DNA from 2 places in the Pseudoalteromonas sp. CO325X genome. Region 2 is predicted to be linked to the other one. Evidence: predicted binding sites of a transcription regulator. Region 2 holds the regulator's gene; the other holds the start of a gene.

Region 1 (4,473 bases), on a different contig from region 2:
AGCTACCTGAGGTATTGCCGCTATCGGCCAAGGCATTTCAAGTTAACACCGATGCCGATAGAAAACAGGCGACGGGACGCTTTAAGATCGCGCCAGCGGATATTAATACCTTTGCTGGCCGGCTACAGCAAAGCCCATACCCAGGCTACGAATTTGTCTATTATCATGGCGAACAGGTGTGGTTATTTAATATACATGAAGACGGCAAGGTGGAGTATCGCTCACAGTCAAAGTGAGGCAATACCCCGTTGCTTTAGACTACTAATTCAGCCTGAATATGGCGTATTAAATTATTGACCCAATTGACATACTGGCGATGAATTTTCTTGCCATCGTATCTTAAATTGACAGAGTCAACATACTCCACCGAAAACTGGCTCGGGGTATAATTAATATCAACCGTCAACTGATGAGTGCGAATATTGAGCACCGCAGCAACGACCCCTTCGCTTTTAGCTGCACACTGCCAGCCGAGCTGCAGGCATGCTTTAATAATGGCTTTTTCAATATCCTTATCACTGAGGTTTTGGCTCTGGGCCATAGGAATGGCGTTATAAGGAAAGTCTCGCACTGGCACTGTGGTTTTGCAGGCACTTAGGGTGAGTAAGGCCACCAAGGCAATGACAAGGGTGTGACGCATTTACTGATCTCCGTGTAAAAGCAGTATTGTCTCTTAAAAGTTATTATTACTCAAACCCTTATATGTCGGTTTATGTTAGCCAGTAGAAGCCGTGGTGGTGTCGCTATGATGGGTTTCAACCAAGCAGTTACGGCCACGGCTTTTTGCCTCATAAAGGCCTTTATCCGCCTCAATCAGCATCTTTTTAATATCAAAATGGCCACTTTCTCGGCAAGTGACGCCGATGCTAATGCTCAGCGGCAGGCGTTGATGATGCCAATAAAATGAGCCTTCGGCAATCGCCTTACGTAAGCGATCGCCCACTTTGAGCGCCGTGCGTTGATGGGTATTGGCTAAAATCACTGCGAATTCCTCTCCGCCAATACGTGCAGCTAAATCATCTTCCCTGAGTTGCTCGCGAATGCGCTGACTCACCCATTGCAATGCAGCGTCTCCGCCATCGTGACCAAACTGATCGTTGACCTTCTTAAAGTAATCCAAATCTATCATCATGACTGCAAGCGGCTGCTGCTTAGCAATACACCGCGCTAGTCGTTTTTCGCCTTCATAGAAAAACGCACGACGATTGTACAAGTTTGTGAGTGGGTCGAAATTAGCTAAGTTAGTGAGTTTAGCTTCTGAACGTATGAAAAAAAGCATCGGAAACACCAGTGCCGTGCACGTCGTCAGTAGTAAGTGAACAGCAAGAACTAACGGTTTTGTCCAAGGTGGTAATGATTGCTCCCAGTGCAACAAATTGGTAGTCAACAGGCCCGTTTGAACCAACATTACCAGCGCATGCAAGGTGACGAGAACAAGCAAAGTAGCGGCATATATATTGCCTTTGGTTGTTGTTCTAACAGCCGCTGCAGCGGCAAAGAATAATGTGGCGATAGCCATAGAAGTGTAAACCTGCCCCCACAGTGGTTGCTGGTGCAACAACGCCAGTAACAACGCACTGAAACCCAGAATAAAATAGATAAACAACGGGTTATGGTGTTTTGAAGAGCAGTACCAGAGTATACCTCTTAGCACCAGCAATGGCGCTGTTATCATCAATAGTTGGGCGCTGTAATGGGTCAGTACCGGCAAATCGATAAACACACGCAGAGTCGCGCTTATTTCAGCTAAACTAAATACCAGACAAGATAACCCCCAGTACAAAAAGCTTCTTTGTGCACGTTGGTAAAACACCAGCAACAAAAAGACGCCAATAAAGGCGTTTAGTAAGGTCGATACCACTATCAATGTTGGTAGATGTAACATGGCACTCGGGATCTTGGGGTGACAGCTGAAGTTTAGTTCACCTGCTTGGCGTCGCAACCCGCGCCATGGGAAGTTATTCAGTACAGATGATTAAAATATCGTTAATTAAGCGTAAATGTGGTGGTTTTGGCGAATGCGGCAAACTGGCTTTATCTCCATCTAACTGAAACTAAAGGAATTAATATTTGGCGCTGATTTTGCTTAGGTAAGCAAAACGACAACAGGAGTGTGAACATGAGTGTTCCTTTAAAGGATAGGCCGTTAGCGCAAGTAAAAGAAGAGATCATCGATCAGCTAATTTTAAATTACAGTCATGGTGAAATTTCAGCGCAGGCGTTTGAACGTCGCCTTGATCAAGCGTATGACTGCAGCTGCCAAGAGCAACTAGCAACATTGGTTGCTGATCTGCCACTGCACAGCGACCCGCGCTACAACAGCGAGAAGGCGGCACGTATGCGCACTCCTTTCACGCAAAGTAGCGAACAGGTTAATGGTGAGAAAATTACCGCCATATTAAGCTCGGACCAACGCAGCGGTGAATGGGTTGTCCCTAAAGAGATTCACCTAAACAATTATTTGGGAAGCATTGAATTAGACTTTACCAACGCTATCTTTTCTCACCCTGAGGTACACGTTTACGTTAATTGTATTTTGGGCAGTGATGAAATTGTGGTGCCAGAAAATGTAGATGTGCAAACTCAGACCACCAACATCATGGGATCACTGGTAAATAAACGGGTCTCACTTGGGCCGCGATACGAAGATAAACAGCGACCGCGCATTATTATTCATGGTCGTATTATTCTCGGGAGTGTGGAAGTCAGTATTAAGCGAACGATGAAAGAGAAATTAAAGGCCTTTGCCTTTGACTTACGTGATTTATTTGATGGCCGAGAGCCAGGCAAAAGCCGCAACCGATATGATGGCTAAAATGTCGGGGCTTGTTCATAGCAAGCCCCGTAAACTGATTAGTCCTGAGAGTACTTTTCTAGTTTGTTGTAAAGTGTTTTCACACTAACACCTAATTGTTCAGCGGTATCCGTTTTGTTGCCGGCGTTCTCTTCCAAGTTTTTCAAAATTGCCGCTTTTTCCAACTCTTCCAAGGAAACGCCAGTAGGAATATCGACGCTGTTGCTGTCACTTTTGCTTACTGATTCACCCAATGAAAGGTGCTCGGCTTTGATTACGTCATCGGCCAAGATCATCGCCCGTTCAATGGTGTGTTTTAGCTCCCGTACGTTACCTGGCCAATTATAAGCAGCAATGCGGCTAAGTGCATCGGTAGCGATACGTTTGTGGCTCAATTCTTGGGCATTACGGTAGGCAAGAAAATGCTCAGCGAGGCCGGTGATGTCATTGCCTCGATCGCGCAGTGGTGGCACCCGAATAGGGAAGTGCGCTAAGCGGAAGTATAAATCCTCACGGAAAATGCCATCATCAATGGCTTGTTGTGGGTTACGGTTGGTTGCACAAACAATACGCACATCAGCATGTTTCACTTGTTGACTGCCTACGGCGCGGTATTCTCCGCTTTCGAGCACGCGCAGTAACTTAACTTGTTGCTCTAATGGCATCTCTGTCACTTCGTCCAAAAACAGCGTACCGCCTTTAGCTTGGTCGAAGACCCCTTGGTGGTCGCGGTGTGCACCTGTAAATGCGCCTTTCACATGACCAAATAACTCGCTATCAATGAGCTCTGGGGAAAGTGCGCCACAGTTTATAGCAACAAAAGGTGCTTGTGGCTTATCGCCGGCAATATGAACGGTATTGGCAACGAGTTCTTTACCTACACCACTTTCGCCAATAATCATCACGTTGGCATCAGTGCGTGCGACCTTACGAATAGTGCGATACAACTTGTGCATAGACTTAGAAGAGCCAACTAATAAACCAAATTGGTCAAGGTCGCTGGACTCAACAGCTTTACTTGATTGGCTGGCTTCACCAAACAGTTCGTAGCTGTCTTGCAGAGTTTCGCTAATCAGTTCCAAATCATACGGGGCACGGCAGTGGAACCCGGCACCATCGCGCATCAACTTATCAAGATATGGATTTGGCTTACCTTTACTTAAAAATAAAAACTCAACGTGAGATAACGCGTTGGTGTCATTTAGGGTGTTGTATCCTTGTTCATTGAATTCTTCGAGTTCCACCAATGCAATATCACAACCCGACTGGGCAACTTGCGCTTCCCACGGCTCAAACTCGTTTGCGTAAATCAGCTGAAATTTCTTTAATACTTCTAATTTAGCCAGCTTCGAGACCAGCTCGGGGTCGCTGAGTTGTACAAACATTTTAACCTGGTGCATACATTGCTCTCCTTGAAAGAGTTGTAAAAATAACAAGTCAGCAGGTAGATGTTACTCGAGTTCAGCGAGGAGGTCCTTCTAACCTTCTGATTTATAATAAAATAAATAATGGTATATGAATTGCAGGTGAACTTGGTACATCAGCGACCATAGGAGTTTAGATATGGTTAACCTTGACCAAACACAAGCAAAACGTGATAAAAAAATTGCCAAAGATATTCTTAAGCTGAACCGAGATGCAGCGACGTTTTATAAGCAGGCAGCCGAACAGGTCGGTGA
Region 2 (4,473 bases):
GAGAATAAGCTCGAAGCCTATGCACAGTTAAAACGCACATTAAACCTAAGCGATGAGCAAATAGCCTACATTGGTGATGATGGCCCTGATTTACCGGTGATGGAGCAAGTGGGGTTCGCCGTAGCGGTTAACGACGCTCATCCACTGGTTAAGCGAATCGCCCATTACACTACCTTGCTACCGGGTGGTTTTGGCGCTGTGCGTGAGCTCACAGATTTGCTGATGCTGGCCCAAGGCCATAGCTTGGGAACACAGGGAAGTAGCACATGAACGCAGCGAGAGCGCTCATATCACTGCTATTTATCGTCGCGATGGCGTGGCTTTGGTACCCTTATTTTATGAAGTCCACAGATGATGGTGTCGCTCAGCAAGACCATATCGCCACGCCCGACTATATTGCAACCGGGCTAAGTCAGACTAGTTATAACGATCAGGGTGAGTTAAGCCACACCGTTTATGCTGAAGAAATGGAGCTGTATCAAGAGCTCGGGTTTACGCATTTCACCAAGCCGGTGTTTACCTTATACGGTGAAACAGAAAATTGGCAGGTAAACGCCGATGAAGCGACTTTATACAACAACAATATTTTGATCTTGGAAAATAACGTCACCGCCACCAACTTAAAAGAAGGGGCGATGATTGAGAAGGTCAGCGCTGAGGCCATTCAAGTTGATATAGATAGCCAGCGCATGGAGTCCGAGCAGGCTGTAGTATTAAGTGGCCCGAATATGAAGATCACTGGGCAAGGCTTGAAAGCAGACCTCAATACAGAGATAGTTGAATTAACAGAACATACGCGAACAATATATTATGACCAATAAAATCAGTGCATTAATTACATCCATCGCAATTGGCTTGTGCTCTGCCAGCGCGATTGCTGAGCAAATCACCGCCAAGGAAGTGTTAATTGATGCCGACAAACAACAAGCACTGATCAAAGAAAATATCACTATTTTTGATAAGAACGTGCATATTGTTCACGGCAAACGGGAAATAAAAGCTGACCGCCTTGAAGCTCACCGTCGTCCAGAATTGGGGGATAACAAGCAATTGCTCGTAGCCACCGGCTCACCAGCCGTGTACACCGAAGTGATGGAAGATGGCACAGAGATTTCTGCACAGGCGCTGGAAATTCGTTATGATGTCGCCTCTGAAACCCTTAAAATTCAAGGTGATGCCAAGATTGCCATGGCCGACCAGCATATCGTTGCCGAAACCATAAGCTATGATATTGCCAAACAGCTGATCACCGCTGAAAAAGATGAAAACTCCAGCACACGAGTGCGCACAACATTAACACCACAAAGTGACGATACGCCGGAGAAAGAGCAATAATGGCGACTCTTAAAGCACAAAAACTAGCGAAAAGCTATAAAGGCCGGGAGGTCGTCAAAAGTGTTGGCTTAGAGGTGCAAGCGGGTAGTATCGTCGGCTTGCTCGGCCCTAATGGAGCCGGTAAGACAACTACTTTTTACATGATAGTCGGCTTGGTACCCAGTGATAAAGGCACCATCAGTATTGATGATGAGGATATCACCTTGATGCCGATGCATTCTCGTGCGCGCTTAGGTATTGGTTATTTACCGCAAGAGTCATCTATTTTTCGAAAGCTGACAGTTTTTCAAAATTTGATGGCCATCCTAGAAACCCGCAAGGGCTTAAGCAAAGCCGAGCGTGAAAGCGAGCTTGAGGGCCTGCTTGATGAGTTCAATATACAGCACATTCGAGACTCACAAGGAATGGCGTTATCTGGTGGCGAACGTCGCCGGGTAGAAATAGCGCGAGCATTGGCGGCAAACCCCAAGTTTATCTTGTTGGATGAACCTTTTGCTGGTGTCGACCCTATTTCAGTGTTAGATATAAAGAAAATCATAGAGCATCTGCGCAATCGTGGCATTGGTGTATTAATCACCGACCACAATGTGCGAGAGACCCTAGACGTATGTGAAACCGCATACATTGTTTCCCATGGCGAGCTCATTGCTTCCGGCACTCCAGAGCAAGTTCTTGCCGATCAAACGGTTCGCGACGTCTATTTGGGTGAGCAGTTTAGATTATAACGATTAAAGGATTGTTAGAGATACATGAGGCAATCATTACAGCTGCGCCTAGGCCAGCAATTAACAATGACCCCACAATTGCAGCAAGCGATTCGCCTGTTGCAGCTCAGTACTTTGGATCTCCAACAAGAAATTCAAGAGGCGTTGGACGCCAACCCATTACTTGAAGTTGAAGAAGACAATTACGCCGACAATAACGACAACCAAGAGCAAAAAGAGTCGACGTCCGACAGCCAAAATAACGACATCGCCGAGACGGCCAGTGCCAGCAAAGATGAAGTTGAAAGTGCTGATGCCATGAACAACGAGTCCATCAGTGAGGACTTGCCCATGGATGTGTCTTGGGATGAGTATATTAGTGCGGCTCCCGTTGCCTCCTCTGGGCCTATGCCAGAAGATGAGTCTATCTATCAAGGCGAAACCACCGAGTCGCTGCACGATTATTTGATGTGGCAGCTGCAATTAACACCTTTTAGTGCCACCGACGAGGCCATCGCCACAGCCATCATTGAAGCCATCAATGACAACGGCATTTTAACGGTCAGTTGTGAAGATCTGCTGGAAAGCTTGAACCATGACGAACAAGACGATGGTATCGAGCTCGATGAAATTGAAGCCGTCCTTAAGCGTATCCAACTCTTTGATCCAGTAGGAATTGGTGCGCGTTCTTTACAAGAGTGCTTGTTGATCCAGCTCAAGCAATTTGACCCACAAACTCCTTGGCTTGAAGAGACCAAAGAGGTAATTTGTAACTATATTGATTTGCTTGGTAGTCGTGACTATCGCACCTTGATGAAAAAGACTAAGCTTAAAGAAGCGCAGTTAAAAGAGGTGATGACACTGATACACAGTTTAAATCCAACTCCTGCAGCCACGATTGTGCGAGAGCAGTCAGAGTATGTGATTCCAGATGTATCGGTGAAGAAAGTTAAAGGCCGCTGGGTGGTTGAATTAAACCCAGATAGTATGCCTAAGATCCGCGTTAACGATCACTATGCATCAATGTCGCGAAGCTGTAAGTCGCAAAGTGATAGTCAATTTATTCGCTCGCATTTACAAGAAGCGAAATGGTTTATAAAGAGCTTGGAGCAACGCAATGATACGCTACTTAAAGTAACTAATTGCATTGTTCAACAACAACAGGCATTCTTTGAACATGGTGAAGAGGCAATGAAGCCAATGGTGCTTAATGACGTTGCCGAAATGGTGGAAATGCATGAGTCAACGATTTCCCGTGTGACCACCCAAAAGTATATGCATACACCACGGGGTATTTTTGAGCTGAAGTACTTTTTCTCCAGCCATGTTACAACCGAAAACGGAGGTGAATGCTCGTCCACAGCGATTCGAGCATTGATCAAAAAGCTAGTAGCTGCGGAGAATCCTGCTAAGCCGTTGAGTGATAGCAAGATTGCCGACGTACTAGCCGAGCAAGGAATTAAAGTGGCTCGGCGCACGATAGCTAAATATCGTGAATCGCTAGCCATTCCACCGTCAAATCAGCGTAAAAGTTTGATATAGACGTTAGACAAGAAGGAAAATGCTTATGCAATTAAATCTTACCGGTCGTCACGTAGAAATCACTGATTCTCTTCGCAACTATGTGAATAGCAAATTTGCAAAATTAGAGCGTCACTTTGACCATATAAATAATGTGCATGTCATTCTTGATATTGAAAAACTAACACAAAAAGCAGAAGCTACTCTTCACGTTAACGGTGGTGAACTGTTCGCAACCGCAGAGCACCAGGATATGTATGCGGCGATCGACGGCTTAATTGATAAGCTCGACCGTCAAGTGATTAAACATAAAGAGAAATTATCTCGTCACTAACATGAACCTAGATTCACTCTTTAGCAAGGACTGCAGCAAAGCTGCGGTCCTTTTTAATAGCAAAAAAAGAATGCTGGAGTACCTCTCTCAGGTGGCACATCAGCACAGCCCTCACCTCAGCGAGCAATCGGTACTTGATGCTTTGCTGACCCGCGAAAAGCTGGGCAGTACCGGTATAGGTAAAGGCGTTGCTATTCCGCACGGCCGTCTCGATGGTATCGACAGTACCATTGCCATTGTTGTAACTAATCGCGAAGCCATTAACTTTGATGCCATTGATAACCTTCCGGTGGATATCTTTGTCGCACTTTTAGTGCCGGCCAATGAGACTGAACAACACCTGAAGACCTTAGCGACAATTGCTGATAAACTAAAAGACAAACAACTGTGTAAACAACTGCGCTCAGCCAGCAGCGATCAAGAGCTTTATCAATTGATCGCCGACTAATGCGCGCCGTATTGATTCATGGTGTCGTTTAAATGTGCGTCTTGGGGTAAAACAAGGAGTTGTCGGATGGAACTTATCATTGTCAGTGGTCGCTCGGGTTCTGGAAAATCAGTCGCGTTACGGGTGCTCGA

The links. The regulator sigma-54, encoded in region 2, starts transcription at its own class of promoters, with help from an activator protein. The targets are predictions, from matches to a motif close to GTTGGCACGNNNNTNGNNT.
Region 1: the regulator sigma-54 is predicted to act here: its motif matches at 2,070-2,088, upstream of EXT46_RS11925 (LiaF domain-containing protein).

Annotation. Positions count from the first base shown of each region.
Region 1 is NZ_SGPG01000021.1:253,107-257,579, reverse strand. It holds gene EXT46_RS11940 (hypothetical protein) at 1-236, shown strand, start outside; gene EXT46_RS11935 (hypothetical protein) at 254-640, opposite strand; gene EXT46_RS11930 (GGDEF domain-containing protein) at 716-1,942, opposite strand; gene EXT46_RS11925 (LiaF domain-containing protein) at 2,120-2,815, shown strand; gene EXT46_RS11920 (sigma-54 dependent transcriptional regulator) at 2,854-4,194, opposite strand; gene EXT46_RS11915 (DUF2383 domain-containing protein) at 4,358-4,473, shown strand, end outside.
Region 2 is NZ_SGPG01000020.1:120,210-124,682, reverse strand. It holds gene kdsC (3-deoxy-manno-octulosonate-8-phosphatase KdsC) at 1-270, shown strand, start outside; gene lptC (LPS export ABC transporter periplasmic protein LptC) at 267-821, shown strand; gene lptA (lipopolysaccharide transport periplasmic protein LptA) at 811-1,335, shown strand; gene lptB (LPS export ABC transporter ATP-binding protein) at 1,335-2,060, shown strand; gene EXT46_RS10510 (RNA polymerase factor sigma-54) at 2,085-3,581, shown strand; gene hpf (ribosome hibernation promoting factor) at 3,607-3,894, shown strand; gene ptsN (PTS IIA-like nitrogen regulatory protein PtsN) at 3,896-4,342, shown strand; gene rapZ (RNase adapter RapZ) at 4,409-4,473, shown strand, end outside.